3 regions of the Streptomyces sp. NPDC046859 genome follow, and region 1 is predicted to be linked to each of the others. Evidence: riboswitches for the same ligand, from Rfam matches in the RefSeq annotation. Region 1 holds a riboswitch; each other region holds the start of a gene.
The links. Region 1 has a riboswitch for thiamine pyrophosphate ahead of thiC (phosphomethylpyrimidine synthase ThiC). Riboswitches for the same ligand answer to the same signal wherever they lie in the genome.

Region 1 (10,295 bases):
GTACGAGGTGAAGTCGTCCTTGGCCAGGAAGGACAGCAGGCCCGGGATCTCCACGGCGACCTTGTTGTGGCCCTTGTCGACGTCACCGACGGCGAAGACCGAGAAGGGCGCCGGCCGCTCGCCGTCCCACAGGGCCTCGGCCGCGGCCATCTTCATCGGCTGCTGCTCGTACATGATCTTGCCGAGCACGTCTCCGCTGACGGCGGTCAGCAGACCGCCGATCGCGACGGTGACCAGGCCGAGCCGCAGCGAGGTCTTCATCTCGCGGATGTGCTTCTTGCGCAGGAGATGGAAGGCGGAGATGCCGACCATGAACGCGCCACCGGTGAGGAACGCCGCCGCCAGGGTGTGGAAGGCCTGGGCGAGTGCGGTGTTCTGGGTCAGCACGAGCCAGAAGTCGGTGAGCTCGGCCCGGCCCTTCGCCTCGTTGATCTTGTAGCCGACGGGGTGCTGCATCCAGGAGTTGGCGGCCAGGATGAAGTACGCCGACAGGATGGTGCCGATCGAGACCATCCATATGCAGGCCAGGTGGATCCTCTTCGGCAGCTTGTCCCAGCCGAAGATCCACAGCCCGATGAAGGTGGACTCGAAGAAGAAGGCGATCAGGGCCTCGAACGCGAGGGGAGCGCCGAAGACGTCACCGACGAAGCGTGAGTAGTCGGACCAGTTCATGCCGAACTGGAACTCCTGCACGATGCCCGTGACGACGCCCATCGCGATGTTGATCAGGAAGAGCTTGCCCCAGAACTTCGTCGCCCTGAGGTACTTCTCCTTCTCCGTGCGCACCCAGGCGGTCTGCAGTCCGGCCGTGAGAGCGGCCAGCGAGATCGTCAGCGGGACGAACAGAAAGTGGTAGACGGTGGTGATGCCGAACTGCCATCGCGCCAGCGTCTCCGGCGCCAGAGCCAGGTTCACGTCGCCGCTCCTTACCTACGCTTGTGAAAGCGTTCACATTCACAAGCCATTATGCAGCACGCGTGTTCCCTTTCGTCGGGGGGTCCTGTTACCCGCGGTCAACCCGTGGGCCTGGCCAGGCGCAGCCGCCCGGCCAAGCCCTCCGGCCGCTACTTCTCCTTGCGGAAGCCTTCCGCCACCTTCAGGAAGATGTCGTTCGCCTCGGTCTCCCCGACCGTCACCCGCACACCCTCGCCCGGGAACGGCCGGACCACCACGCCCGCCTGCTCACACGCCTGCGCGAACGCGACCGTGCGCTCCCCCAGCCGCAGCCAGACGAAGTTGGCCTGGGTCTCGGGCACCGTCCAGCCCTGCCCGCGCAGACCGTCGACGACGCGGTTGCGCTCGCACACCAACGAGCCCACGCGGCCGATCAGCGCGTCCTCCGCGCGCAGCGAGGCGATGGCGGCCTCCTGCGCGATCTGGCTGACGCCGAACGGGACCGCCGTCTTGCGCAGGGCGGCCGCGACCGGCTCACGGGCGATGGCGAAGCCGACGCGCAGACCGGCGAGGCCGTACGCCTTGGAGAAGGTCCGCAGGACGCAGACGTTCGGGCGGTCGCGGTAGATCTCCACGCCGTCCGGGACCTCGGGGTCGCGGATGAACTCGCGGTACGCCTCGTCCAGTACCACCAGGACGTCCCGGGGCACCCGGTCGAGGAACCGCTCGAGTTCGGCCCGCTTCACGACCGTGCCGGTCGGGTTGTTCGGGTTGCACACGAAGATCAGCCGGGTGCGGTCGGTGACGGCGTCGGCCATCGCGTCCAGGTCGTGCACGTCGCCCGGCGTCAGCGGCACCTGGACGGGCGTGGCGCCGCTGATCCGCGTGATGATCGGGTACGCCTCGAAGGACCGCCAGGCGTAGACGACCTCGTCGCCGGGTCCCGAGGTGGCCTGGAGGAGCTGCTGGGCGACACCGACCGAGCCCGTGCCGGTGGCCAGGTGCGACACCGGCACCGCGAAGCGCTCGGACAGTTCGTCCATGAGCCCGGTGCACATCATGTCCGGGTAGCGGTTGAACGACGCGGCGCAGGCCGCCACCGTCTCCATCACACCGGGCAGCGGCGGATAAGGGTTCTCGTTGGAGGACAGCTTGTAGGCCACCGGGCCACCGGCCGCGGCGGGCTTGCCCGGCTTGTAGGTGGGGATCCCCTCCAGCTCGGCGCGCAGCTTGGGGCTCGTCTCGCTCACCGCAGTCCTCCTCGCGACCACCGGCGGCCCATCACCACCGCCGGCTCCAATACTCCTCACCTTATGAGGATTCGGCTCCGATGCGTACAGGTGAGACGGTCCGGCTGCCCGACCACCGCGTCGGCATCTCCATCCAGGGCATCGTCGTACGAAGGCGTACGAAACCAGGGGCGCGCCGCACATATATCTATGCGCCGGTAGCTCGCGCCGTGGCGCGCATCCCTCGTGCAGGTGAGTTGAGACCTCTTCGAAACATCGGGCATGGGGCAGGCCCACACCCGCAGACACGTCACGTCCTACTATTGGATCGTTCAACTCTCTTGTTTTCCAAGGGATTTGACCCCGGATGACCATGCAGAAACGTGTCTGTCAACGCGCGCATATGCGTCCGCCCTACCCCACCCGATGAGCCCTACTATCGGCTCGCCATGACAGCAGCAGGGAAGCACCAGGTGAGCCGCGCGGAAACCTCTCGCCGGGGCGGCCGGTCCAGCCGGGCGGGCATCAGAGACGTGGCCGCCGCCGCCGGGGTGTCCATCACGACCGTCTCCGACGCCCTCAACGGCAAGGGCCGGCTCCCCGACGCCACCCGACGCCATGTCCGCGAGGTCGCCGACCGGCTGGGCTACCGCCCGTCGGCCGCCGCCCGCACCCTCCGTACCGGCAAGTCGGGCCTCATCGGCCTGACCGTGACCACATACGGGGATGAACCTTTCACCTTCACGGAGTTCGCGTACTTCGCCGAGATGGCCCGAGCCGCCACCTCGGCCGCGCTCGCCCGCGGCTACGCCCTCGTGATCCTCCCGGCGACCTCGCGCCACGACGTGTGGTCGAACGTCGCCCTGGACGGCACCGTCGTCATCGACCCGTCCGACCAGGACCCGGTCGTCAGCGAGCTGGTGCGGCAGGGACTGCCCGTCGTCTCCGACGGCCGTCCGGCCGGTTCGCTGCCGGTCACCGCCTGGGTCGACAACGACCACGAGGCCGCCGTCCTCGGCATCCTCGACCACCTGGCCGAAGCCGGCGCCCGCCGCATCGGCCTGCTCACCGGCACGACCACGGACACGTACACCCATCTGTCGACCACCGCGTACCTGCGCTGGTGCGAGCGGGTCGGCCAGGACCCCGTGTACGAGGCCTACCCGGCCCACGACCCGTGCGCGGGCGCCGTCGCCGCCGACCGGCTGCTCGCCCGGCCGGACCGGCCCGACGCGGTCTACGGGCTGTTCGACCCGAACGGCACGGATCTGCTCGCCGCCGCCCGTCGCTACGGCCTGCGCGTACCGGACGACCTGCTTCTGGTGTGCTGCAGCGAATCAACGGTGTACGCGAACACCGAGCCGCCCATCACCACGCTCTCCCTCAAGCCGCGCCGCATCGGCACGGCCGTCGTGCAGCTCCTCATCGACGCCATCGAGGGAGTCGACTCGGAGCAGCCGGTCGAGCAGGTGATACCGACGGAGCTGATCGTGCGCACCTCGTCCCAGCGACGCCCGCCGCGCACGACGGTCAGCGCGCCGAGGTCCCCCGAGAACTGATAGAAACACGCCCCAGGCCACGTCGCACACAGGTCCGGGGGCGCGTTCGGGGCGGTTCGTCGAGTAGGCGTTTTCCTGCCCAATCGGGGCGAAAGCCGCACCGGACGGGAGTCCTGTTCCGATTCACCACCCCTGGGTCATCACATGGCGCGAACGGCATTCCTATGATGGGCCCACGACACCGCGGGCCGCTGCGACCAGGCAGTCCGAAGCGGTGCAGCTGCGGCGCGATGGTGGAGGGGTCTGATGACTCAGGGGGCCGGTCAGGGACCCGAGGTGGAGCGGACGGCGACGTTGCGCGACTTCCGGGTGCCCGCTTACGTACACGAGACCGGTCCGTACGCCCACAGCACGCACCCCGGCGAGGTGGTGCCGCCGCCTCCCGCCGAGACCTACCCGGAGACCTACCCCGAGGGTTACACGCCCACCGAGCGGGACCTGCCGGTCATCCAGCGCGGCGACACGGTCCAGGTGCAGGTCGAGCCCGCCTCCGTCCCGGTCCAGCAGTCCGCCGACGGTCCCGGGCCGCTGTTCGTCGTCGGTGACGTGCACGGCTACCTGGACGAGCTGACGGCCGCCCTCCAGGAGAAGGGCCTCGTCGACTCGGCAGGCAGCTGGTGCGCGGGCACCGCCCGGCTGTGGTTCCTCGGCGACTTCACCGACCGCGGCCCCGACGGCATCGGCGTCATCGACCTGGTGATGCGGCTGTCCGCGGAGGCCGCCGCCTCCGGCGGCTACTGCAAGGCCCTCATGGGCAACCACGAGCTGCTGCTGCTCGGCGCCAAGCGGTTCGGCGACACTCCCGTCAACTCGGGCGCGGGCACCGCCACCTTCCAGGCGGCCTGGCTGCTCAACGGCGGGCAGAAGACCGACATGGACCGCCTCCAGGACCACCACCTGCAGTGGATGTCCCGGCTCGACGCCGTCGAGGAGGTGGACGGGCATCTGCTGGTGCACTCCGACACCACCGCCTATCTCGACTACGGCCGGTCCATCGAGGAGGTCAACGACACCGTCCGCGAGACGCTGACCCGCAACGACGCCGACGAGGTCTGGGACCTGTTCCGCAAGTTCACCAAGCGGTTCTCCTTCCGTGACGAGGGCGGCGCACAGGCCGTGCGCTCCCTGCTCGATACGTACGGCGGCACCCGCATCGTTCACGGCCACAGCCCGATTCCGTATCTGCTCGGCGAGGTCGGCTCCGAGGACGGCGAGGACAACTCCGGGCCGCTGGTCGAGGGCCCGCACGTCTACGCGGACGGGCTCGCGATCGCGATGGACGGCGGCGTGACCATGGCCGGAAAGCTGTTGGTCCAGCAACTCCCCCTGGACATCTGACCGTTCTCCGGTGCGCGTCCCCCGGTCACGGGGGGCGCGAAGAGGCGTGGGCCGGGGCCCAATTTTGGCAAACCCCCTGTCACCGTGTGCCGTCGCCGCTCTACCATCGCCTTATCCGTAGCAGGCTCCCCTCCGTTTCTGCCCGACGGCTCGTTGGCATGCGAGCCCCAAGCCCTACGGAGCATCGGGGGATGCACATGAACAGCGTTCCGCAGCACCTGCTCAGCGAGGACCGCCAGGAGTACGAGCGGATCCTCAACGAGGCGCTGCGCTCCGCCCCACACCGCCCGGAACTGGCCGCTGTCGGACAGCGGCTCAACCCCGAACAACTGCGCACCATGGCGCTGAACGCCACCGCGCTCATCACGGCGGCCGCAGCGACCGAGTACCAGCACTACGTGAAGGTCCGTGAGGAACTGCGCCAGCCGGCGCCGTCCAGCCCGTCGTCGTCCCGTGAGACCGGCTCCAGCGAGCCGGGCGGGGGCGCGATGGGACTCGCCACCACCGTCGGAGAGGTCGCCGAGACCGCGGGACCCGGCCTCGTCGCCGTCCTCGCGGTCCTGGCACCCGTCCTCGCCGGCACCGCCGCGGCGATATTCCTGCTCGTGGGATACGTCCTGAAGATGTTCAATCCCGAGCGAGCCTTCGCCCAGACCATGCTCACCACCGGATGGGTGTTCGGTGCCATCGCGGCGGCGGCCATCCTGGTCGCCGCCGTCGGGCTCCTGCTGACCGCCCTGCGCAACCGACCCACCCTCGACGGCGCGCCCTACGGCGCGCTGAGCGAGGAAGTGATCCTGGCCAGGCAGGCCTGGCGGGAGGCCCTGCTGGAACGCGGCATCCTGCCCTTCCTGCGGGAAGCGCTGGCCGACCCCGGCACGACCGCCGCCCTGCACCCCACCTCACCGTCGACTCCGGCGGGCCGGATGCCGAACCTCGGCTACGGCCGCCCCGGGTTCAGCAGCCCGGACGACGGCCCCGCCGGGGGCCACCGCCCGCGCTTCTCGAGCCCGGACTACACCAGCCCGGACTTCGGAGGCCCGGAACACCAGCCGGAGTGACCCCCGGCTTGCGCCCCGCCACACGAGGCCCTCGCAGGGACCTCCTGCGACGGCCCCCGAGGCAGCCTCCTCGGGGGCGGCGCAAGCCGAGCAGCCTGCAGGGGCCGGGTGATCTGTGCTTCGAGAAGGTACCGATCAGTCCGCCAGCGGCAGGTACACCCTGTTGCCCGCCGCCGCGAACTCCTTGGACTTCTGGGCCATGCCCTCCTCGATCTCCTCCTGCGAGCCGCCGTGCCGCCGGCGGATGTCCTGGGAGATCTTCATGGAGCAGAACTTCGGCCCGCACATGGAGCAGAAGTGGGCCGTCTTGGCGGGCTCGGCCGGCAGGGTCTCGTCGTGGAACTCGCGGGCCGTGTCCGGGTCGAGCGCCAGGTTGAACTGGTCCTCCCAGCGGAACTCGAAGCGGGCGTCGGACAGCGCGTCGTCCCACTCCTGCGCCCCGGGGTGGCCCTTGGCGAGGTCCGCGGCGTGCGCGGCGATCTTGTAGGTGATGACGCCGGTCTTGACGTCGTCACGGTTGGGCAGGCCCAGGTGCTCCTTGGGCGTCACGTAGCAGAGCATGGCGGTGCCCCACCAGGCGATCATCGCGGCACCGATGCCGGACGTGATGTGGTCGTACGCCGGCGCGACGTCCGTGGTCAGCGGGCCGAGCGTATAGAACGGAGCTTCATCGCAGATCTCCTGCTGAAGGTCGATGTTCTCCTTGATCTTGTGCATCGGGACGTGACCCGGGCCCTCGATCATGGTCTGTACGTTGAAACGCTTGGCGATGGTGTTGAGTTCCCCGAGCGTCCGCAACTCCGCGAACTGCGCCTCGTCGTTGGCGTCCGCGATCGACCCCGGCCTGAGGCCGTCGCCCAGCGAGTAGGTGACGTCGTAGGCGGCGAGGATCTCGCAGAGCTCCTCGAAGTTCTCGTACAGGAAGCTCTCCTTGTGGTGCGCCAGGCACCACGCGGCCATGATCGAGCCGCCGCGGGAGACGATGCCCGTCTTGCGGTTCGCCGTGAGCGGCACGTACGGCAGGCGCACGCCCGCGTGGACCGTCATGTAGTCCACGCCCTGCTCGGCCTGCTCGACGACCGTGTCCTTGTAGATCTCCCAGGTCAGTTCCTCGGCCTTGCCGTCGACCTTCTCCAGCGCCTGGTAGAGCGGCACCGTGCCGATGGGGACGGGGGAGTTGCGCAGCACCCACTCGCGCGTGGTGTGGATGTTGCGGCCGGTGGAGAGGTCCATGACCGTGTCGGCGCCCCAGCGGGTCGCCCAGGTCATCTTCTCGACCTCCTCCTCGATGGAGGAGGTCACGGCGGAGTTGCCGATGTTGGCGTTGACCTTCACCAGGAACCGCTTGCCGATGATCATCGGCTCGATCTCCGGGTGGTTGACGTTGGCGGGCAGCACCGCCCGGCCCGCGGCGATCTCCGCACGGACCACCTCGGGGTCGACGTTCTCCCGGATCGCCACGAACTCCATCTCGGGGGTGATCTCCCCGCGGCGGGCGTAAGCGAGCTGGGTGACGGCCTGTCCGTCGCGGCTGCGCCGGGGCTGGCGCGGCCGTCCCGGGAACACCGCGTCGAGGTTGCGCAGTCCCCCTCGCGGCGCTGTGTGCTTGATGCCGTCGTCCTCGGGCCGGACGGGCCGGCCCGCGTACTCCTCGGTGTCCCCGCGGGTGACGATCCAGTTCTCCCGCAGCGGGGGCAGCCCGCGGCGGACGTCGGTCTCGGCGGCTGGATCGGTGTACGGGCCCGACGTGTCGTACAGCGTGACCGACTGCCCGTTGGTGAGGTGCACCTGGCGGACCGGCACCCGCAGATCGGGGCGTGAGCCCTCGATGTACGCCTTGTGCCAGCCGATGGACTTTTCGGCCTCCGCGGAGACTTCGCCCTGCAAGGGCGATTCGTCCTGGTTCGAGGCAGGCGTGCGTGCGTCCTTGATGGTCATGAGACCTACTCCCTACGCCGGCATTACCCGGTAACAGGTTCGGCGGTCGACGCAGCGGTATCCGTCTGCCGACGTCTCGTGTGAAACGTCACTCGTGACGAGTGATGTTTCATGTGAAACATCGCTGGGACGGAGGTCAGCGCCCTCTCAGCCCGGTGCTCCGAGCTCCCGCGTGTACAAAGGTGGTTCCACGCTAGCGCCAGTTCGGGCGCGCTGAACAGAGGGCCCTCTCCGTTCTTGCGATGATCGATCGGTGACCACGATGCATGAACCTCCGTACCCGCCGCACGAACCGCGCCGCGGCCAAGGCCCGGGAAACGGCCCCGCGCGGCACAACGACCGTGACGAGCAGCGGGGTTCGGGAGCGCCCGGGGGCGGGCCCGACAGCGGGCACGAACACGGGCAGGGATCCGGGCACGGGCACTCCCACAGCCACTCCCACGGTCCGGCCGCTCCTGTCTCCCGGCATCTGCGCAAGGTCATCGCGGCCGTCCTGATCCCGTTCGCCGCGGCCGTGGTGGTCGGCCTCACGGTGCTCTGGCCGGGCGGTGCCCCGGCGCACGAGCGCACCGGGGTCGGCTTCGACCGACAGACCCAGCAGGCCACGGTCACGAAGGTGGTCGAGCTGAGCTGCAAGGAGGTGGGCGCCGGCGGAGCTCCGCCGGCCGGGGACACCTCCGCCGCGGAAGGCTCCTCCACCGGCGAGGGCTCCTCCGCGGCGCGGGAGGAGAGCGGTACCTGCAAGAAGGCGACGATCCGCGTCGACACGGGGAAGGACAAGGGCCGTACGTTCACGGAGATCGTCCAGCCCGACCAGTCACGGCAGTTGAGCGAAGGTCAGGAGGTCGTGGTCGCCTACGAGCCCTCTGCCCCCAAGGACCTCCAGTACGCCGTCGCCGACGTCAACCGGCGCGTCCCGCTCTCGGTGCTCGCCGGGATCTTCGCCGTCGCCGTCGTGCTCGTCGGACGGCTGCGGGGCGTCATGGCCCTGGTCTCGCTGGCGATCAGCTTCCTGCTGCTCAACTTCTTCATCCTGCCGGCGATCCTGCAGGGCTCGAACCCGCTGGTCGTCGCGGTGGTGGGGGCGAGCGCCATCATGCTGATCGCGCTCTACCTGTGTCACGGCCCGTCGGCGCGTACATCGGTCGCGGTCCTCGGCACCCTCATCTCGCTCCTGCTGATCGGGGTCCTGGGCTCGGTGTTCATCGACTGGGCAGCGCTCACCGGCAACACCGACGACAACACGGGCCTCATCCACGGCCTGTACCCGTCGATCGACATGAGCGGTCTGCTGCTGGCCGGGATCATCATCGGCTCGCTCGGTGTGCTCGACGACGTGACGGTCACCCAGACGTCCGCGGTCTGGGAGCTGCACGAGGCCAATCCGACGATGGGCTGGCGCGGGCTGTACCGGGCGGGCATCCGCATCGGGCGCGACCACATCGCGTCGGTCGTCAACACGCTCGTCCTCGCCTACGCGGGCGCCGCGCTGCCCCTGCTGCTGCTCTTCTCCATCGCCCAGAGCGGCGTCGGCACGGTCGCCAACAGCGAGCTGGTGGCGGAGGAGATCGTGCGGACGCTGGTGGGCTCCATCGGCCTCGTCGCCTCCGTGCCGGTGACGACGGCCCTGGCTGCGCTGGTGGTCTCGGCCGACCGGCCCGAGCCCGGCACGGCGCCCGTGGGGGCCCGGCCGGCCGTGGCGGGCGCCGCACCGGCCGCGGGGCGGGGTGGGCGGGGGCGGCGGCGCAAGCGGTGAGGCAGGACCTCCGAGTCGCCCCCGACCTCCGCTGAAGCGTTACGCCACTGCCGCCCCCAGCTTGTTGTGACGCCTCAGCCCGCGCTCTGCTCCTCCGCGAGGATGCGGTCCAGGGCCTCGTCGAGATACGCGTCGAAGTCGGCGAGCGCCCCCTCCTGCCCGAGCGGCACCAGCTTGTCGGTGCGGTCCAGGAATGCCACGAGCGGTGCGACGGAGGAGCGGAACAGCGCCTGATCCGGGCCGACCTGGAGCCGGATCAGCACGTCGCCCAAGGTGTCGGAGCCGGCCGGCGAGACCCGTACATCGCCCTCGCCGCAGGGCGTGCCCACGCCGTCGACCAGCAGCTCGCGACCGAAGGCCCAGGTGACCGGGGCATCACCGGGCAGATGGAACGTGAGCCGCACGGCATAGGGATCACAGGTCTCGTAGCGCAGTTCCACCGGGATGCGGAAGGAGAGCTCCTCCGAGACGAGAAAGCTCATCATGACCTCTGCCTGTACGGACTCGCGCATCGCCTACC
Region 2 (10,295 bases), on a different contig from region 1:
TCGCCCACCTGTGCGGCCTGGTGCTGCAGGCCCTGCGCCCCGGGCCACTGCGGCTGCTGGCGGGCCGGGGCCTGATGGCGGAGGCCACCCGGATCGGACGCCCCCTCGGCGTCGTGTGCGCCGTCGCCTCGGCGGCGTACGCCATGACCCCGCTGCCGGACCCCGGCTCCTTCGGTCCGCTCACCGCGCTGGGCGCCGCCGTGGTCATCGGCTGTGCCGTGGCCACGCTGCTCACGGCCGCCGTCGAGGCCCGGCAGGAGCGCGCCGACACCACGGAGGCCCTGCTGCGCCTCGGCGCCCCGGCGGGGACGCTGCGCGGCGCGGCGGCCCTGCGCGCCGGTGCCCTGCTCGCCGTCTTCGGCCCGCTGACCCTGGTCGTGGCCGAGCTGGCCGCGCTGCCCCTGACCCGCTGACCCCCACCGCCGGAAAAAGAATCCCGGGCGGCGATGAGTTCCGCGGGGCCCTCGGGTCTACCTCACCGAACAGCGACGAACCGATGGGAGAGACCCCGATGACCGCCCCCGCGTACCAGCAGATGATCTTCGTCAACCTGCCCGTGGACGACCTCGACGCGTCGAAGAAGTTCTTCACGGAGCTGGGTTACTCGATCAACCCGCAGTTCAGCGACGAGAAAGCGGCGTCGGTCGTGATCAGCGACACCATCGTCGCGATGCTGCTCACCAAGCCGTTCTACGCGAGCTTCACCAAGAAGGAGATCGCGGACGCCACCACGACCAGCGAGGTGCTGATCTGCCTGAGCGCGGAGAGCCGCGCCAAGGTGGACGAGCTGGTGGAGAAGGCTGTCGCGGCCGGCGGCACCGCGTCGGACCAGGTCCAGGACATGGGCTTCATGTACGGCCGCGCCTTCGACGACCTCGACGGGCACACCTGGGAGGTCGTGTGGATGGACCCGGCGGCCGTCGAGGGCTGACGCACACCCCGGTGAGCGAAGCCGGGAGCGGGGGAATCGGCGACCGACGGCAGCGCGGCGAGGCGCGGTGCCGGGCGCCGGGAGCCCGGCCTGATCGACAGGACAGCCCCTAGCATGGGCGGGTGCAGACGATGCCCGCCCATGCGGCCCACCACGACGACCATGAGATAGAGACGCTCGAGGAGTTCGACGCGATCGTCTCGGCGCGCGGCTCCCTGGCCGGGTTCCGTGTCCAGGCAGTCGATCTGACGGACCGTACGCGCGAACTGCTCACCACCGGTGCCGCGGGCGCGGTCTTCCTCGGCTGCCCGATGCGTGAGGACGCGGCCGCCAAGGTGCGCGCCGAGGGCGCCCTGGTCTTCCCGCCCGTCCCGGACCTGCCCTTCGACCCCTACCGGGGGCACGTCTACACGCCGGACGAGCTGTTCGCGTCCCTGGCCGACGGCTACGAGGCCACGCCGGACGCCCGCGCCTACGCCTGGCTCCAGCGCACGAAGGCCGACCGGGACGTGTACGCCTCCACGCTGCGCGCGCTGCACGACGACGCCGTGTCCGACGCCCTGGACGAACTCCTGTCCGACGCACGGGTGGTGGGCGTGATGGGGGGTCATGCGATGCGCCGCGGCACCCGCGAGTACGAGGGGGCCGTCCGGCTCGGCCGGGAGCTGGCGCGCACCGGTCTGACGGTCGCGACCGGCGGCGGCCCCGGCGCGATGGAGGCGGCCAACCTCGGCGCCTATCTCGCCCCCTACGGCGACGAGGAACTGGGCGACGCGCTGCGGCTGCTCGCCAAGGCGCCGGGGTTCACGCCGTCCGTCACCGAGTGGGCGTCGGTCGCCTTCGAGGTGCGGGCACGACTGCCCCGGGGCGGCCGCTCGGTCGGCATCCCGACCTGGTTCTACGGCCATGAGCCGCCGAACCCCTTCGCCTCCCACATCGGCAAGTACTTCTCCAACGCCACCCGCGAGGACGGCTTGTTGGCGCGGTCCACGGCGGGTGTCGTCTTCCTGCCCGGGGCCGCCGGCACCGTCCAGGAGGTCTTCGACAACGCGACGCCCAACTACTACGCGTCGCGCGGCGAACCCACCCCGATGGTCCTGGTGGACCGGACGCACTGGACCGAGCGACTGCCCGTGTGGCCCCTGCTCCAGTCGCTCGCGCGGGGTCGGACGATGGAGACGCGGATCGCCCTCGTCGACCGGATCGAGGAGGCGCCGGAGGCCTTGAAACGTCTCCTCGGTTAATAAGAGGGCAAAGCCAACGCCTGTAGGCTGCATATGCGTTGACAGTGCTTATGCGACGCTTATAAATCTGTGAGTCTCACGGGAACGGTGATGTCCCGTCACCGCTCTCTTCCAACCCCCCTCAGTGGTGTAACTCCCGTAAGGACAAACGTGTCCATAAACCGCCGTACTGTCGCACGCTCCGTGCGGGCCCTGGGCGTGGCGTCCGCCTCGGCCGCGCTGGCCCTCTCCGTCGCGGGCAACGCGCTCGCGTGCGACATCAGTGAATTCTCCGCCGAAGCCAAGTGCGACGGCGACAAGGGTGTCATCACGGTCACCGACAAGGACCCCAGCGGTGTTCCGGCGACGGTCACCGTGTTCCTGCAGAACAACGGCGCCGACCTCGAGAAGGTCGGCGAGCAGACGGTCAAGGGCTCGCGCGAGGGCGTCACCATCACCTTCGCCGAGGACTGGAAGCCGAACGCCGAGTACCGCGTGCACGTCAAGGCCGCGGGCTACGTCGACCAGGACATCAAGCCGAACCTGACGACGCCGTCCACCGCCTGCAAGAAGGACGAGGAGAAGCCCCCGGCTCCGTCGGACACGCCGACGCCGACGCCGTCGGACTCCGCCTCGACCCCGGCCGAGGAGACCGAGACCCCGGCTCCGGCGCCGTCCGAGAGCGCGTCCACCGCTCCGGCGGAGAACGCCCCGTCCCCGGCGGCCGGTGACTCCAACCTGGCCGAGACCGGTGCGAACTCCAACACCGGTCTGATCGCGGGCATCGCGGTCGCGCTGGTCGCCGTCGGCGGTGGCGCGGTCTTCTTCGGCCTGCGTCGCCGTGGGGCCAAGAGCGAGGGCTGATCCGGCCCTTCCGTGACACCGTTGTGGCCCGTCCCCGTCCCGGGGGCGGGCCACAGCCGTCCCCGGGCGCGGGCTCAGCCGAACGTCGCCCGCTCCAGCCAGAACTCCAGCAGCTCCCGCTCGCCGAGGACCTCCAACCGCACGCTGTCCAGGGGCAGTCGGCGGTAGAAGGCCAGCAGGACGTCGGTGAGGGTGCCGCGCAGCGCCACCGTCGCCTTCTCGTGCCCGCGCCGCCACCCGATCGTCTCCCCGTCCAGGTCGACGACCCACTCGGCGTCCACGCCGGGCGTGGGGTCGGTGGCGTGCAGATGGATGCTCGCGCCGGGCCTACGCAGCTCGCGCGAGGGGTCGTCGGGGATGGTCCGCTGCGCCCACCGCACGATCTCCAGCCACTCGTCGATCGCGTCGGCCGCGATCTCCGGTGCCACCTCGTACGGCAGGCCCGCGGCGAGCGTCGCGTCGGCGCGGTGGACGGTGAGTTCGTGCGTCATCCGCCGGGCCCAGAACCCGGAGGTGGGGATCCCGGCCCAGGACCACACCGCGGTGTCAGGACCGGCCTCCCGCAGCGTGCCCACGAGCAGGTCGCCGGTCTCCGCCAGCCAGGCGTCGAGCGCGGCGGGGTCGCCCTGCGCGTCGGGTCCCTGGGCGCCCGGCACGGTCTCCTCCGGGATCTCCCGCTCGGCGCGCGTGCGCACCATCAGCTCCACCCAGCGCAGGGCCTCCCCCGTGTGCCGGACGAGCTGCTCCAGCGACCAGTCGGGGCAGGTCGGCACGGTGGCCGACAGGTCGGCACCGGAGGTCACCACCGCCCTCAGCAGGCCCACCTGGTGATCTATCTCGTCGCAGTAGCGATCGTGTGCGAGCAGCGTCATGCCCGCACCCTAGGCGCCGGTGATCAGTCGAGCACCACGATTTCCGCCGCGTCGAACTCGACGCCGACCACGTCCCCGACCTCCGGCGCCTCCCGCAGCGCGCAGGCGGCCTCCAGACGCGGCGCGTCCTCCGGCTGCAGGTGCAGGGCGACGTGCGTGCCCCTGAACGTCCGCGCGGCGACCGTGCACCGCAGTCCCTCGTCGGGCGCGACGAGCCGCACCCCGGCCGGCCGTACCAGCAGGGGCCGGATGCCCTGAGCGGCGTTCCCACCGACCGGGAGCTTGCCCCAGGGGGTGTCCGCGGCCTCACCGGCGACCGTCCCCTCGACCACGTTGTCGAAGCCGAGGAAGCGGGCCACGAACGGGTCCGCCGGGTGCTGCCACACCTCGAGCGGCGTCCCGGTCTGGGCGATCCTGCCGTCCCGCATCACCACCACCCGGTCGGCCAGCGCGAACGCCTCCCCCTGGTCGTGGGTGACGGCCAGCACGGTGGTACCCAACCGCCCGAACAGTTCCCGCAGTTCGACCACCAGCCGCTCCCGCAGCGAGCGGTCCAGCTGCCCCAGCGGCTCGTCCAGCATCAGCAGCCGCGGCCGGGGCGCGAGGGCACGGGCCAGCGCCACCCGCTGCTGCTCGCCGCCGGACAGGGAGGCGACGGCACGCCCGGCGGCGCCCGGCAGTCCCACCAGCTCCAGCAACTCGTGCACGCGCCCGGCCTGTTCACGCCGGGACGCCCCGTGCATCCGGGCGCCGAAGGCCACGTTGCCGCCGACGTCCCGCTGCGGGAACAGCTGGTGGTCCTGGAACATCAGGCCGACACCGCGCCGGTGCGCGGGCACCCCGGCCTGGTCGCGCCCGTCCAGCGTCACCCGGCCGGCGTCCAGGGGCTGCAGCCCCGCCACAGCCCGCAGCAGCGTCGACTTGCCGCTGCCGCTCGGCCCCAGCACGCACACGATCTCGTGCTCGGCGACATCCAGGTCGACGGCGTCGAGCACCGCCCGCCCTCCGAAGCGGACCGTCGCGTCCGTAAGGCTCAGCAGCATCTAGAACTCCCCCGTCCGGTCGGTGCGCAGCCGCTCCAGGACCAGGAGCGCCACCGCGCACACCACCATCAGCACCGTCGAAAGGGCCATCGCCTGGCCGTAGTTGAGGTCACCCGCGCGTCCCAGCAGCCGGGCCACCGCGACCGGCAGCGTCGGGTTGTCGGGCCGTGCGATGAACACGGTCGCGCCGAACTCGCCGAGCGACACCGCGAAGGCGAACCCGGCCGCGATCAGCAGCGCCCGGCGCACCATCGGCAGGTCGATCTCCCGCCACACCCGCCAGGGAGAGGCGCCGAGGACCGCGGCCGCCTCCCGCAGCCGGTCGTCGACGGCCCGCAGCACGGGCAGCATGGTCCGTACGACGAAGGGCACTCCGACCAGCGCCTGCGCGAGCGGCACCAGGATCCAGCTGCTTCTCAGGTCGAGCGGCGGCTCGTCCAGGGAGATCAGGAATCCGAAGCCGACGGTCACCGCGGACACCCCGAGCGGCAGCATCAGCAGCGCGTCGAAGCCCCGGACGAACCGGCCGGCGTCCCGCCGGGTCAGTGCGGCCGCCGCCAGTCCGCCGACCAGCACCGCGATGAGGGTGGCGACGACGGCGTACTGGAGCGAGTTGCCGATCGCCTCGATCGGCGCGACGAGGAAGACCCCGCCGTCGGCCTCGGTGAGCGCCCGGTAGTAGCCGAGGCCGGGCGCGTCCAGCGAGCGGCGCACCAGGACGGCCGGCGGCAGCACCAGCAGGACGGCGACGACGGCCAGGACCCCGGCGAGCAGCGCCCACTGCCCGGCACCGCGCGGTCGCCGCGCCGTCACGGACGCGTCGACCAGACGCAGGGTGCTCTCCCGCCGCCGTACGGTCCAGGCGTGCACGGCGAGGACCGAGCCGACCGCCAGGAACTGCACGATCGTCAGCACGGCGGCCGTGGATAGGTCGAAGATCTCGGAGGTCTGCCGGTAGATCTCGACCTCCAGGGTGGAGAACGCCGGACCGCCGAGGATCTGGACCACGCCGAAGGAGGTGAAGGTGAACAGGAAGACCATGAGCGCGGCGGCGGCCACGGCCGGCCCGAGCGCCGGCAGGGTGACGGTCCGCCAGGCGGTCCACCGGGACGCCCCGAGCATCCGCGCGGCCTCCTCCTGCCGGGGATCCAGCTGGGCCCAGAGGCCGCCCACCGTCCGTACGACGACGGCGTAGTTGAAGAAGACGTGCGCGAGCAGGATGGCCCACACGGTGGTGTCCAGCCGTACGCCCCACAGCTCGTCCAGCAGCCCGCCGCGGCCCACGAGCGCGAGGAACGCCGTGCCGACGACGACCGTCGGCAGCACGAACGGCACGGTCACCACCGCCCGCAGGACCTGTTTGCCGGGGAAGTCGAAACGGGCGAAGACATAGGCGCCGGGCAGCGCGATCAGCAGGGTGAGCGCGGTGGAGGCGAGGGCCTGCCAGGTGGTGAACCACAGCACGTGCCGGATGTCGGACTGCCCGAGCACGTCCCACAGCCGACCGAACCGCCACGCCCCGTCGACGTTCAGGCCGCGCGCGACGATCGCGGCGACCGGGTAGGCGAAGAAGACCGCGAAGAACGCGACGGGCACGGCCACGAGACCGAGCCGCGCCGCCGCGCCCCGCGTGCGGCGTGCCGTTACCTCAGGACGAGCGAGGTCCACGACTTGACCCAGTCGTCACGGTGGGCGGCGACCTTCGCCGGGTCCATGGTCTCGGGGTTCTTCGCCGGCGGCCCGTACTCCGTGAACTCCTTCGGCACCTCGGCGTCCTTCCGCACCGGGTACACGAACATGTTCAGCGGCATGTCGTCCTGGAACGTCTTCGTCAGCAGGAAGTCGATCAGCGCCTTGCCGCCCTCGGGGTTGCCCGCGTTGCCGAGCAGACCGGCGTACTCGACCTGCCGGAAGCATGTGCCGTCCACGACACCCGTCGGCGCGGTCGAGGGCCGGGGATCGGCGTAGATCACCTCGGCGGGCGGCGAGGAGGCGTACGACACGACGAGGGGCCGGTCGCCCTTCGCCTTCTTCCCGCCGGCCGAACCGGAGAACTCCTCGTTGTAGGCCTGCTCCCAGCCGTCGACGACCTTGACGCCGTTGGCCTTCAGCTTCTTCCAGTAGTCCGGCCAGCCGTCGTCGCCGTACTTGGCGGCGGTGCCGAGGAGGAACCCGAGGCCGGGCGAGGAGGTGGAGGCGTTCTCGGTGACGAGGAGGTTCTTGTACGCGGGCTTGACCAGGTCGCCGAACGAGGTGGGCGGGTCCAGCTTGCGCTCGCTGAAGTACGCCTTGTCGTAGTTGACGCAGACGTCGCCGGTGTCGACGGGGGTGACCCGGTGCTTGTCCTGGTCGACCCGGAACTCGGGCAGGACCAGGTCGGAGCCCTTGGCCTCGTACGACTGGAACAGGCCGTTGTCGAGGGTCCGGGACAGCAGGGTGTTGTCCACGCCGAAGAAGACGTCGCCCTGCGGGTTGTCCTTGGTGAGGATGGCCTTGTTGACGGCCTGCCCCGCGTCGCCGTCCTTGAGGACCCGGACCTTGTAGCCGGACTGCTTCTCGAAGCCCGCGAGGACGTCCTTGGACACGGCCCACGAGTTGTGGCTGACCAGGGTGACGGTCCGCGAACCGCCGCCGCTGCCGCCGTCGTCGGACGACCCGCAGGCGGTCAGCGCCGGCAGGGCGACGAGACCGAGCCCGACGCCGAGGGCCGTGGCCTTCTTGGTGATGCTCACTGGATTCCTCCTGGGCTGACCAGGAAGAGACGCGGCCCTGCCCGTGGCCCCGGGGGGGCTCGGGCAGGGCGCAACAGCTCGAGTGATGACCGATCTCCCTACCCAGAATGACCTGGGCCAGGTTCGGAGGGTCTGCGGCCGGTGCCGCACTCTCAGCGCTGTGGCGCTCCCCTGTCGGAATATGCAGATGTGTTGACGCCGGTCAGACTACCGCTCGGTGGCGGCGAGCTGACCACACGCCCCGTCGATCTCCTGGCCACGGGTGTCCCGGACCGTCACCGGTACACCATGGGCGGCGATGGCCTCCACGAACGCCTTCTCGTCCTCGGGCCGCGAGGCGGTCCACTTCGAGCCCGGCGTCGGGTTCAGCGGAATGAGGTTGACGTGCACGGGCTTGCCCTTGAGCAGCCGCCCGAGCCGGTCACCGCGCCAGGCCTGGTCGTTGATGTCCCGGATGAGCGCGTACTCGATGGACAGCCGGCGGCCGCTCTTCGCGACGTACTCGAACCCGGCGTCCAGCACCTCGCGCACCTTCCACCGCGTGTTCACGGGGACGAGGGTGTCGCGCAGCTCGTCGTCGGGGGCGTGCAGCGAGATGGCGAGCCGGGTCTTGAGCCCTTCATCGGCGAGCCGGTGGATGGCGGGCACGAGCCCGACGGTGGAGACGGTGATCCCCCGCTGCGAGAGCCCCATCCCGTCCGGCTCCGGATCGGTGAGCCGCCGGATGGCCCCGACGACCCGGTTGTAGTTGGCGAGCGGCTCGCCCATCCCCATAAAGACGATGTTGGACAGCCGAGCCGGCCCCCCGGGGACCTCCCCGTCCCTGAGCGCCCGCATCCCGTCGACGATCTGATGAACGATCTCGGCGGTGGACAGATTCCGGTCGAGCCCGGCCTGCCCGGTGGCACAGAAGGGGCAATTCATACCGCACCCGGCCTGCGAGCTGATGCACATGGTGACCCGATCCGGGTACCGCATGAGCACGGACTCGACGAGGGTCCCGTCGAACAGCCGCCACAGCGTCTTACGCGTGGCCCCCTGGTCGGTCGACAGATGCCGCACGACGGTCATCAGCTCGGGCAGAAGCTCCTCCCGCAGCTTGGCGCGGGACCCGGCGGGGATGTCGGTCCACTGCTCCGGATCGTGCGCGTACCGCGCGAAGTAGTGCTGCGAGAGCTGCTTGGCACGAAACGGCTTCTCGCCGATCGCGGCGACGGCGTCCTTGCGCTCACCGGGCGTGAGATCGGCAAGATGCCGCGGCGGCTTCTTGGCTCCGCGCGGGGCGACGAATGTGAGTTCTCCGGGTGCAGGCATAACCCTTCCAGTGTGGCAGATCAACTCCGGGACCCCGGGCGCGAGTGGGGTGGGGGCGGTCACCCGGGAGCGGACGTCGAGCTTTCAGGAGGCGCCGGTCGGAGTGCGTGCCGGTACTCCGGTGCCGCGAACACGGGGTTCCTGCCGTCAGGGGTCACGGCGGCGCCCTCGCACACGCCGCGGGCGAGCCGAAGCCGGCGCTTCCACTGGGGGCGCATGTCCTCGAGGCTTCCTCGCCGACGCCGGAGCCCCCGCTCCGAAAGAGCGGGGGCTCCCCATGGTCACAGTCCGGCAGGGCGGAGCCAGCGGATCAGCCCGACCCCACGAACAGCACCAGCAGCAGCCACACCACCGGTGCCGTCGGGAGGAGGGAGTCCAGGCGGTCCATGATGCCGCCGTGCCCCGGCAGGAGGCTGCCCATGTCCTTGATGCCCAGGTCGCGCTTGATCATCGACTCGCCGAGGTCGCCCAGCGTGGCGCTGGCCGCGACCGCGAGGCCCAGGAGCAGGCCCTGCCACCAGCTGCCGTCGTCGATCAGGAACTGCATGCACAGCGCGCCCGCCACCATCGCGAAGCTCACCGCGCCCAGCAGGCCCTCGCGGGTCTTGCCGGGGCTGATGCGCGGCGCCAGCTTGGTCCGGCCGAAGCGCCAGCCGATGGCGTAGGCGCCGGTGTCGCTGACGACGGTCAGGAGCAGGAACGTCAGGACGCGCCACGGCCCGTCGTCCGCGGTCAGCATCATCGTGACGAACGTGGCGAGGAACGGTACGTAGAACGCCGCGAAGACGCCGGCGGTGACGTCCCGGAGGTAGTCCTCGGGCGGCTCCGTCATCCGCCAGACCAGGACGGCCAGCGCGGTCAGCGCCATCGCCACCCAGGCGCCCTCGGCGCCCCGCACGTATCCGGCGACCACCATCGCGGCGCCGCCGACCGCGAGCGGGACGAGCGGCGCCCTGATGCCCTTGCGCTCCTCCAGCCGCTTGGTCAGCTCCCACAGGCCCACGACCACGGCCACGGCGACCACACCGACGAACACGGCCTTGACGACGAACAGGGACGCCACGATCACGACGCCGAGCCCGACGCCGACCCCTATGGCAGAGGTCAGGTCGCGTCCCGCGCTCTTCTTCTGCGGCGGGGGCGCCGGCTGCGAGGCGTCGGGCATGGGCTCCGGATTCTGCTGCACCGCCTGGAACGGCTGCGCCAGCGGCGTGTGGTGAGGCCGCGCCTGCGACGGTTCCTCGCGGAACAAGGGGCCGCTCAGCCGAGCGGCCCCCCGATCGTCATCCTGGTCTCCGCCGTACACGGGTCCGTCG
Region 3 (10,295 bases), on a different contig from region 1:
GGGAGGTCCGGGCCGGCCCTAGCTCGGCTGCTCGATCTGCTGGGCGATGTAGAGCGCCTCCCCGAGCTTGTCGATGAGCTCCAGCTGGGTGTCCAGGTAGTCGATGTGGTGCTCCTCGTCCGCCAGGATCTCCTCGAAGATGTTCGCGGACGTGACGTCGCCCTTGGAGCGCATCAGCTCGATGCCGCGCTTGAGGCGGTCGATCGCCTCCATCTCCACCTGCCGGTCGGCCTGGAACATCTCCGTGACCGTCTGGCCCACCCGCACATGGAAGAGCCGCTGGTAGTTGGGCAGGCCGTCCAGCATGAGGATGCGCTCGGTGAGCTTGTCCGCGTGCTTCATCTCGTCGATGGACTCTTCCCGCGTGTACTTCGCGAGCTTCGTCCAGCCGTTGTTGTCCTGGATGCGGTAGTGCAGCCAGTACTGGTTGATCGCGGTGAGCTCACCGGTGAGCTGCTCGTTCAGGAATTCGAGGACCTCGGGGTCGCCCTGCATCGCTTCGGGCTCCTTCCAAGCGAGGGACTGGCAGGATGCGGCGCATGATTCCACCGGACGCGAAGATCGTCCAGTAAGTCTTCACTTAGTAAGTAAGTCCACGCTTAGTCCGTTTTACGCGGTTGGGTGGGGGGTGTGGTCAGGTGCACTGTCCCGGGTCTGTCAGGATGGAGGCATGGGTCAGCCGGTGGAGCGCGAAGGTGAGGCAGCAGCACACTCCGAGCTCCCGCCGGGGCAGCGCGTCCAGCGCGGATGGCCCGTCACGCACTACGGCCCGGTCCCCAAGTTCCGCCCCGAGCGCTGGGACTTCCGGGTCTTCGGCGCCACGGCCGACGGCGAGAAGCACAGTTGGACCCATGAGGAGTTCACGGCCCTGCCGTACACCAGCCTCGTCGCCGACCTGCACTGCGTGACTAAGTTCAGCATGCTCGGCGCCGAGTGGGGCGGCATCCCGGCGCGCACCATCCTGGACATCGCGCCGCCGGCGCCCGCCGTCACCCATGTCATGGTGTGGGCCGAATACGGCTTCAGCTCCAACCTGCGGCTGGACGACTTCGCCTCCGACCGCGCGATCTTCGCCACCCACCGGGACGGCGAGCTGCTGACCGCCGAGCACGGCTTCCCGCTGCGTCTGGTCGTTCCCCATCTGTACGCCTGGAAAGGACCCAAGTGGGTCCGCGGCGTGGAGTACATGACCGCCGACCGGCGCGGCTTCTGGGAGGAGCGCGGCTACCACAACATCGGCGACCCGTGGCGCGAGCAGCGCTACTCCTATCAGGAGGAGCCCGGGGACGGCCCCGAGCTCTGACTCCTGGCGCGGACGGGACTCAGTGGTACTGGTGCACCACCGCGTGCCCGCGGCCCCGGCCGATCATCCACTTGTTGACCGGAGTGGTGAGGGCGAAGGCGACGGCCAGCGCGATCGCCAGCACCCACCAGAACAGCGGGTCGCCGAGCCCGGCGTCCATGGCGCCCGGCCACAGCACGATCACGCCGTTGTCGACCAGCTCCATCACCGCGATGGACAGGGTGTCGGCGGCCAGCGCCACCTTCACGGCGGCGCCCAGTCCGAGGCCCGCCCTGAGGACGCCGCGCAGCGTGAGCGCGTAGCCGAAGAAGAAGGCCAGGACGATCGCCAGGACCAGGGTCGGCACGGCGCTCCAGCCGAGCGCGGTGCCGATCACCATGCCCAGCACCTCGCCGATGGCGCAGCCGGTGAGGCAGTGCAGCGTGGCCCGGACGGCGGTCTGCCACCCGCCGCCGGCGGCTGCCGCCTCGTGGTGGTGATGAACGTGTGACGCGTGTGCCTGATGTTCCATGACGCCCCCTGACGCGCGGTTCCGCTTCTCGCTCCACAGAACCACATACCCCCTGGGGGTATTCCTGTGCGGGTCAGCCGTCGCGGAGTTTCTTCAGCCGCTCCACGTCCGCCGCGTGCCCCTGCATGCCGCCGGGGGTCTCGATGATCAGCGGAACACCCGCGGTCGCCGGGTGGGTCATCAGCGCGCGGAACGGGTCCTCCCCGATGTGCCCCGCGCCGATGTTCTCGTGCCGGTCCTTGTGCGCGCCGACGACGTCCTTGGAGTCGTTGGCGTGGATCAGCTTCAGCCGGCCCTCGCCGACCGTGTCCACCAGCAGGTCCAGGGTCTGGTGCATCCCGGAGGGGCCGGTGAGGTCGTGGCCGGCCGCGTAGATGTGGCAGGTGTCCAGGCAGACCCCCAGCTTCGGATGGGCGTCCAGGGCCTCGAAGTACGGCCCGAAGTCCCAGGTCCGCGAGCACAGCGAGGAGCCCTGCCCGGCGGTGGACTCCAGCAGCAGGAACGGGTCGTCGTCGTGGGTCAGCTCGTCGAGCAGCGGCAGCAGGTGCTCGCGGACCTGCTTCAGGGCGACGGAGCGGTCCCGGCCGCCGGTCGCGCTGCCCGTGTGCACCACCACGCCGAGCGCCCCGATCTCCCGGCCGCGCCGCAGCGAGTGCCGCAGCGACTCCACCGACCTCTCGACGGTCGCCTCGGTGTGCGAGCCGAAGTTGATCAGGTACGGGGCGTGCACGTACGCCGGTATCGACTCGGCGGCGCAGGCGGCCCGGAACTCCTCGTCCTGGCGAGGGTTGCCGGCCGGGGTCGCCCACCCCCGGGGGTTGGCGACGAAGACCTGGACCGTCTCGGCCTTCAGGTCACGGGCGTAGGCGAGACCGACGGAGCTGAGACCGCCGGCCACGGGGACATGGCCGCCGACAGGATTGCGGGAGGGGCCGGGGAGGGGGGTGGCGAACTGCTGACTTCTCACCGGTCCAGGGTGCCACGCCGGGGCAAATGTCCGGTCACCCGCCCGGTGACCGGGGCCGTCCCGCCGGCGGTCGGCGTCCAGGGGATCGCCTCACCGGATGGTGATGGTGATCGTCGACCCCTTGGGCGCCGTGTCGCCGCCTTTCACGGACTGCTTCTTGACCGTGTCCCCGAACAGGCCGAGCAGCCCGCGGTCCTCGTCGACCTCGAAACCGGCGGCCGCCAGGCGGTCCGTGGCGTCGTCGACGCTCTCTCCGACGACGTCCGGGACCTCGATCATCTCCGGCCCCTTGGAGAGGGTCAGCGTGACGGTGTCGCCCTCGGCCGCCTGGAGGCCCTCGCGCGGCGACTGCCGGGCGACCTGGCCCGCGTCGAACTCGGAGTTGACCCGGGCGGGCGCGATCTTCACCTTCAGTCCGGCCTCCTCCAGCTCGGCCCGCGCGTCCTCCTCGCCGGCGCCGGTGACGTCCGGGATGTCGACCGGGCTGCCCTTGCTGACGGTGAGCGCGACCGCGGAGCCTGAGCGGACCGTGGCACCGTCGCCGGGGGACGAGGAGATCACGGAGCCGCGCGCGATCTCGTCGTCGAACTCGCGCGTCACCATGCCCGGCTCCAGGCCGCGGTCCTTCAGCGCGGCCCGCGCCTCGGCGAGCGGGCGGTCCCGCAGATCCGGCACCTTCACCGTCCGCGGGCCGAGGGAGACGACCAGGTCCACGGAGTCGTTCTGCCGGATGCGGGCGCCCGGCTCCGGGTCCGTGCCGACGACGGTGCCGCGGTCGAAAGTGTCGCTGTACGCCCGCCGCACCCGGCCGACGTCGAGCCCGTCCTGCTCCAGACGGTCCCGGGCCTGCGCCTCGGTCTTCGACAGCAGCGGCGGGACCTCGGTGAACTGGCCGGAGTTGATGTACCAGATGCCCGCGCCCAGACCCAGGGCCAGCAGCACGGCGGCCACCACGACCAGGGGGCCGCGCGGCCGGCGCGAAGCCCGCGCGCGGGGCGGCCCGGACGGCGGGGGCGGCGGCATCTCCAGGCGGCTGGTGCGGTCGACCGGACCGTCCCCGTCGACCGGCAGCGGCCGGGCCGCGGTGAGCCCGCGCGGGATCACGCTCGTGCGGTCGTCGGCTTTGTCGTGCCCGCCGGACAGCGCCTGCGGGGGCATCGCGTCCAGCTGCTCGTCGGTGAGGGCCGCGCGCGCCACTCGGGCCTGCGCGAGCAGGGTCACGGCGTCGTACGGACGGACGCCCGGGGTGCGGGCGGTGGCGGAGGCGACCAGCGCGTCGAGCTCGTAGGCCAGGCCCGGCACCACCGCGGAGGGCGGCGGGACGTCCTCGTGCAGGTGCTTGTAGAGCACCACGGCGGGTGAGTCCCCGTCGTGCGGCTTCCCGCCGGTCAGCATCTCGTACAGGACGACACCGCAGGCGTACACGTCGACACGGGCGTCGGCGGCGCCCGGCTGCTCTATCTGCTCGGGCGCGAGATACGAGACGGTGCCGAGGACGGCCCCGGTGGTGCTGGTCACGGTGTCCACCGAGCGCACCAGGCCGAAGTCGGCGACCTTGACCCGGCCGTCGTCCCCTATCAGCACGTTCTCCGGCTTCATGTCCCGGTGCACGAACCCGGCCCGGTGCGCGGCGCCGAGCGCGGCGAGCACCGGCTCCAGGATGTCGAGCGCGGCCCGCGGCTGGAGCGCCCCGCGCTCGCGCAGGACGTCCCGCAGGGTGCAGCCGGCGATGTACTCCATCGCGAGATAGACGTACGACCCGTCGGCGCCCTGGTCGAAGACCTGCACCACGTTCGGATGGGCCAGCCGGGCGACGGACTTCGCCTCCCGGATGAACCGCTCGACGAACGCCCCGTCCACCGCCAGCGCCGGATGCATCACCTTGAGCGCGAGCACGCGGTCGAGGCGGGTGTCCAGGGCCCGGTAGACCGTGGCCATCCCGCCGACCGCGATCCGCGCGTCCACGCGATACCGGCCGTCGAGCACCTGCCCGACCAGAGGGTCCTGAAGGGTCGTATCCACGCAGGGGAGTGTACGAGCCGACACCGACACCCCGTCCGGTCCGGCCGGGATCGGGGCGGGACTGCGACCGTCCTGTGACGGACGCCTCACCCTCCGGGCGCCTTGATCGAACGCACGTTCAGAAGGCCGGCCGCTCCGGATCCAGCCGCGCCAGGCCGTCCACCGGGGAGGACGCCTCGGCGAAGTGCCGCCGGGGGATCCGGCCCGCCCGGCGGGCCAGCCGGCCCGCCTCCACCGCGTGCCGCATCGCGTCGGCCATCAGCACCGGCTCCTGGGCCCGCGTCACCGCCGAGGCGAGCATCACGCCCGCGCAGCCCAGCTCCATCGCGAGCGCCGCGTCCGAGGCCGTCCCGGCTCCCGCGTCCAGGATCACCGGCACGCGCGCGTGCTCCACGATCAGCGCGAAGTTGTGCGGATTGCGGATGCCGAGCCCGGAGCCGATGGGGGAGCCCAGCGGCATGACCGCCGCGCACCCGGCGTCCTCCAGCCTGCGCGCCAGCACCGGGTCGTCGTTGGTGTACGGCAGCACCGTGAACCCGTCGTCGACCAGGGTCTCCGCCGCGTCCAGCAGCTCGACCGGGTCCGGCAGCAGGGTCCGCTCGTCGGCGATGACCTCCAGCTTGACCAGGTCCGTGCCGAGCGCCTCGCGGGCGAGGCGGGCCGTCAGCACCGCCTCGCCCGCGGTGAAGCACCCCGCGGTGTTCGGCAGCACCCGGATGCCGAGCCGGTCGAGCACGGAGAGGACCGAGCCGTGCACCGAAGGGTCCACCCGCCGCATCGCGACGGTCGTCAGCTCCGTCCCGGACGCCACGAGTGCCCGCTCCAGCACGTCCAGGCTGGGCGCCCCGCCCGTGCCCATGATCAGCCGCGAGGTGAGGGACAGGTCCCCGATGACGAGGGGGTCGTCGGCCATGGTCAGCCTCCTTGCACGGCGGTCAGGACTTCGACGCGGTCCCCCTCGCGCAGCGGCGTCGACGGCCACTGCGCGCGCGGGACGACGGTCTCGTTCAGGGCGGCGGCCACCCCGGAGGGGGCCGCGGTGAGCAGCCGGACGGCGTCGTCGAGCGCCGTGCCGGGGGCGACCCGCCGCAACTCCCCGTTGAGCGAGATGTTCATGCCGGCTGCTCCTGGGGGGCGGCGGCGAACCGCAGCGGCGTGAAGTCACGGGCCACGTCCGGCAGTTCACCGGTGGTCAGGACGTGCGCCAGGACGTCCCCGGTGACCGGCGCGAGGAGCACGCCGTTGCGGTGGTGCCCGGTGGCGAGCAGCAGCCCGTCCAGGGCGGTCGGGCCGAGCAGCGGCGCGTTGTCGGGGGAGGCGGGGCGCAGGCCCGCCCGGGTCTCGGCCAGCGGCAGCTCGGTGAGGCCGGGCACCAGCTCATGGGCGTCGCGCAGCAGCTCGTACACGCCGCCGGCGGTCACCGTGGTGTCCCAGCCCAGCTCCTCGCTCGTCGCCCCGACGACCAGCTCCCCGCTCTCGCGCGGCACCAGGTACACCTGGCTGCCCCGCACCATCGCCCGCACCGTCCGGCTCAGGAACGGCGCGAGGCCCTGCGGCACGGTCAGCCGCAGCACCTGCCCCTTCACGGGCCGCACGGGCGGCCGTACGGCGTCCGGGACGCCCGCGAGCCGGCCGCTCCGACTGCCGGCCGCGAGGACCACCCGGTCCGCGCGCAGCGCCGTGCCGTCCGTGGTGGTGACCCCCGTCGCCCGGTCCGCCGTGACGTCCAGGCGCCCGGCCCAGGCCCGGTGGAAGGTCACACCGGCCCGCTCGCACGCCTCCAGCAGCGCCCCGGTGAGCAGCCGGGGGTCGATCTGGTGGTCGCCGTCCACCCGCAGCCCGCCGCGCACTCCGGGCGCGAGCATCGGCTCCAGGCGCCGGCACTCCCGCCCGGTCAGCCACTCGGAGTCCAGCCCCGAACGGGTCTGCAGGGCGTGCAGCTCCCGCAGGTGGGCGCGGTCGTCCGCGTCGAGGGCCACGGCCAGCGTGCCGCACCGGCGGTAGCCGAGGGGGTGTCCGGTGAGGTCGGCGAGCTCGGCCGCGAAGTCCGGATAGCGGCGGGCCGAGTCGAGGTTCAGGGCGAGCAGGGTCTGTTCCCCGTAGTGGAGTTCGGTGACCGCGGCCAGCATCCCGGCCGCCACCTGGGCGGCCCCGCCACCCGGCTCCGGGTCCGCCACGGCCGTGGCGAACCCGCGCTGCGCGGCCCGCCACGCCGTGACCAGGCCGATGATCCCGCCCCCGACGACGAGGACGTCTGACGTACGTGAGGACATGGGCGTCCAGCCCCTCCCTTCGCCGGCATGACCCGGATCAGGTTCGTACGGTCGGAGGCCGCCAGCCTCCCTCTCAGCCCGGTGCGTCCGGGCTCCCGCGAGTGCTCTACGGTGGCCACCCTAGCCCGCAGTCCCAGGTATCGGTAAGGGAGCCTCCCCGCATGGCCCGCTCGCTCGACGGTCTCGTCCTCGCCCCCGTCGCCGACCAGGCGCCGGGGCAGGTGGGGACGCGCACCCGGTTCACGTACCACGAGCAGGACGGCGTGGTCTGGGCCGAGTACAGCGGCGGCGACGTGGTGCGCGGGCACCTCGTCGGCACCCGGGACGGCGACCGGCTGGACTTCCGGTACGTGCAGCTCAAGCGGGACGGCACGACCTCCTCGGGCCACTGCGTGTCCACGGTGGGCGAACTCCCCGACGGGCGCGTGCGGCTGACGGAGACCTGGGAGTGGGAGTCGCAGCCGGGCAGCGGCACCAGTGTGGTCGAGCAGGTCCCGCGTCCTGACTGACGGCACGTCACGTGTCTATGGTGATCAGGTGAGCGAGCCAACCACCCAGTCGCAGCGGTCCGTGGTCGTCGCCGGCGCCGGCATGGCCGGTGTGCAGACGGCGGTCGCCCTGCGCGAGAAGGGCTTCACGGGGACGATCACCCTGATCGGCGCCGAGCCCCACCAGCCGTACGACCGCCCGCCCCTGTCCAAGGCCGTGCTGCTCGGCACCGCCGAGGGCTCCGCCTTCGACGTCGACTTCGAGGCGCTCGGCGTCGAACTGCGGCTCGGCTGCGAGGTGCTGGGCGTCCGCACCGCCGACCGCGTCCTGGACACCGAGACCGGGCCCGTCCCCTACGACGCGCTGGTCCTCGCCACCGGCGCCGAACCGCTGCGGCTGCCCGGCACCGAGGGCGTCCCCGGCGTGCACCTGCTGCGCACCCTGGACGACGCCGAGCGGCTGCGCCCGGTGCTCGCCCGGCAGCACGACGTCGTGGTCGTCGGCGCGGGCTGGATCGGAGCCGAGTTCACCACCGCCGCCCGGGAGGCGGGCTGCGCGGTGACCGTCGTGGAGGCCGCCGAGCGGCCGCTCGCGGGCGCCCTGCCCGCCGAGGTGGCCGAGCCGATGGCCGCCTGGTACGCGGACAGCGGGGCCGTGCTGCGCACCGGCACGCGCGTGGAGCGCGTCGAACAGGGCGCCGTCGTCCTGGGCGACGGCACGCGCGTGCCCGCCGGCGCCGTCGTCGTCGGCATCGGGGCCCGGCCCGCCACCGCCTGGCTCACCGGCTCGGACATCGCGCTCGGCGCGCACGGCGAGGTGCTGGCCGACGACCGGCTGCGCACCTCCGCGCCGGACGTGTACGCGGTCGGCGACTGCGCCTCCTTCCCGTCCGGGCGCTACGGCGAGCGGCTGCTGGTCCACCACTGGGACAACGCCCTCCAGGGGCCCCGCACGGTCGCCGCCGACATCCTCGGCGAGACCACCGCGCGCTACGACCCCGTGCCCTACTTCTGGTCCGAGCAGTTCGGCCGGTTCGTGCAGTACGCCGGACACCACCCGGGCGCCGACACGCTGCTGTGGCGCGGCGACCCGGCCGGCCCCGCCTGGTCGGTGTGCTGGCTGCGCGAGGGGCGGCTGGCCGCCCTCCTGGCGGTGGGCCGGCCCCGGGACCTCGCCCAGGGACGGCGGCTGATCGAGGCGGGCACGCCGATGGACGCCTCGCTGCTGACGGACCCCGCGCGGCCCCTGAAGGCGGCGTCGGTGTGACGCGGGGGCAGGCGGCCGCGCCCGGCCGGACCGGCCTGACTTCCGACTGTCGGTGCCAGATGGCAGGCTTGTTCCCGTGACCGAGATTGACGCAAAGATCGATGCTCTCGTCCCCGCCTGGCTCACCGTCCCCGACATCGCCGAGATGCTCGGCGTCGAGGTGACCCGCGTCCGGCAGCTGGTCAAGGAGGGCCAGCTCATCGCCGTACGCCGGGGTGAGAACCGCGCGCTGCACGTCCCCGCCGCCTTCATCGACGGGGACAAGGTCGTCAAGGGCCTGACCGGGACCCTGACGCTCCTGCGGGACGACGGCTTCACGGACGAAGAGATGCTGGAGTGGCTCTTCACTCCCGACCCCTCCCTGCCCGGCACGCCCGCGCAGGCCCTCAGCGAGAACCGCGGCACGGAGGTGAAGCGCCGCGCCCAGGCGCTCGCCGTCTGACCGCCCGTACATCGCCCCTCCGGCCGGTCCCGGGTCGCGTACGACACGCGGCCCGGGGCGCCGGCCGGCAGGCGCACGCCCCGGGCGCGGCGTCCGTATCCCGCGCCCCGCGGTGCACCCGTGCCCGCCGCCGGACCGCGGCGACGGCTCCCGGTACCGTGCCAGCGTCCGGCACCCGCCCGGCACCCGGCACCACCGACCCCAGGGGGCTCCGCATGTCCGACACCGCCCGCGCGCAACTCGCCGACGCCCGGCTGTACCTGTGCACCGACGCCCGCAGGCGCCAGGGCGACCTCGCGGAGTTCCTGGACGCCGTGCTCGCCGGTGGCGTCGACATCGTGCAGCTGCGCGACAAGGGCATGGAGGCCGCCGAGGAGCTGGAGCACCTGAGGGTCCTCGCCGAGGCGTGCGCCCGGCACGGCAAGCTCCTCGCGGTCAACGACCGGGCCGACGTGGCCCATGCCGCCGGCTCCGACGTCCTCCACCTGGGCCAGGGCGACCTGCCCGTCCCGGCCGCCCGGGCGGTCCTCGGCCCCGACGTCCTGATAGGCCGCTCCACGCACACCGAGGCGGAGGCCACCGCGGCGGCCGTCCAGGAGGGCGTCGACTACTTCTGCACCGGCCCCTGCTGGCCCACCCCGACCAAGCCCGGCCGGCCCGCCCCCGGTCTCGACCTGGTCCGCCACACCGCCGCCCTCGGCACCGAGCGTCCCTGGTTCGCCATCGGCGGCATCGACCTCGGCAACCTCGACCAGGTGCTGGAGGCCGGAGCCCGCCGGGTCGTCGTGGTACGGGCCCTCACGGAGGCGGACGACCCGGGCGCGGCCGCGGCCGAGTTCGCCGGGCGACTGAAGCAGGACTGAACCGGCTCGTCTCATTTTCCGCACCGCGGCGTCTCGGATGGTGGGCGTCCGAGGATCTCGGGGGCCGTGCGGGGCGCTTTTCCGTCCCGATCTGTCCAAGGGATGGACAGGGACGCGACAAATCGGGCAAATGTCCGGCGTCCGGTTGGGGGACCGGGT

Region 2: it holds a riboswitch for thiamine pyrophosphate, as region 1 does, so the genes downstream of both, ABZ899_RS18580 (thiamine ABC transporter substrate-binding protein) here and thiC (phosphomethylpyrimidine synthase ThiC) in region 1, are expected to answer to the same signal.
Region 3: it holds a riboswitch for thiamine pyrophosphate, as region 1 does, so the genes downstream of both, thiO (glycine oxidase ThiO) here and thiC (phosphomethylpyrimidine synthase ThiC) in region 1, are expected to answer to the same signal.

What each region holds. Positions count from the first base shown of each region.
Region 1 is NZ_JBEYXR010000013.1:8,791-19,085, reverse strand. Features, by position in the region: gene ABZ899_RS20195 (cytochrome ubiquinol oxidase subunit I) at 1-915, opposite strand, end outside; gene hisC (histidinol-phosphate transaminase) at 1,065-2,144, opposite strand; gene ABZ899_RS20185 (LacI family DNA-binding transcriptional regulator) at 2,573-3,682, shown strand; gene ABZ899_RS20180 (metallophosphoesterase) at 3,929-5,020, shown strand; gene ABZ899_RS20175 (hypothetical protein) at 5,212-6,081, shown strand; gene thiC (phosphomethylpyrimidine synthase ThiC) at 6,217-8,019, opposite strand; TPP riboswitch at 8,012-8,201, opposite strand; gene ABZ899_RS20165 (YibE/F family protein) at 8,273-9,775, shown strand; gene ABZ899_RS20160 (SsgA family sporulation/cell division regulator) at 9,850-10,287, opposite strand.
Region 2 is NZ_JBEYXR010000011.1:108,920-119,214, reverse strand. Features, by position in the region: gene ABZ899_RS18615 (hypothetical protein) at 1-413, shown strand, start outside; gene ABZ899_RS18610 (VOC family protein) at 512-931, shown strand; gene ABZ899_RS18605 (LOG family protein) at 1,054-2,175, shown strand; gene ABZ899_RS18600 (LAETG motif-containing sortase-dependent surface protein) at 2,326-3,018, shown strand; gene ABZ899_RS18595 (maleylpyruvate isomerase family mycothiol-dependent enzyme) at 3,093-3,890, opposite strand; gene ABZ899_RS18590 (ABC transporter ATP-binding protein) at 3,914-4,933, opposite strand; gene ABZ899_RS18585 (iron ABC transporter permease) at 4,934-6,601, opposite strand; gene ABZ899_RS18580 (thiamine ABC transporter substrate-binding protein) at 6,577-7,665, opposite strand; TPP riboswitch at 7,743-7,848, opposite strand; gene rlmN (23S rRNA (adenine(2503)-C(2))-methyltransferase RlmN) at 7,873-8,979, opposite strand; gene ABZ899_RS18570 (phosphatidate cytidylyltransferase) at 9,290-10,295, opposite strand, start outside.
Region 3 is NZ_JBEYXR010000005.1:37,153-47,447, forward strand. Features, by position in the region: gene bfr (bacterioferritin) at 19-495, opposite strand; gene ABZ899_RS08475 (sulfite oxidase-like oxidoreductase) at 671-1,303, shown strand; gene ABZ899_RS08480 (DUF4396 domain-containing protein) at 1,323-1,814, opposite strand; gene ABZ899_RS08485 (deoxyribonuclease IV) at 1,888-2,781, opposite strand; gene pknB (Stk1 family PASTA domain-containing Ser/Thr kinase) at 2,872-4,803, opposite strand; gene ABZ899_RS08495 (thiazole synthase) at 4,922-5,716, opposite strand; gene thiS (sulfur carrier protein ThiS) at 5,719-5,919, opposite strand; gene thiO (glycine oxidase ThiO) at 5,916-7,076, opposite strand; TPP riboswitch at 7,074-7,185, opposite strand; gene ABZ899_RS08510 (hypothetical protein) at 7,238-7,585, shown strand; gene ABZ899_RS08515 (FAD-dependent oxidoreductase) at 7,647-8,831, shown strand; gene ABZ899_RS08520 (Rv2175c family DNA-binding protein) at 8,908-9,273, shown strand; gene thiE (thiamine phosphate synthase) at 9,489-10,136, shown strand.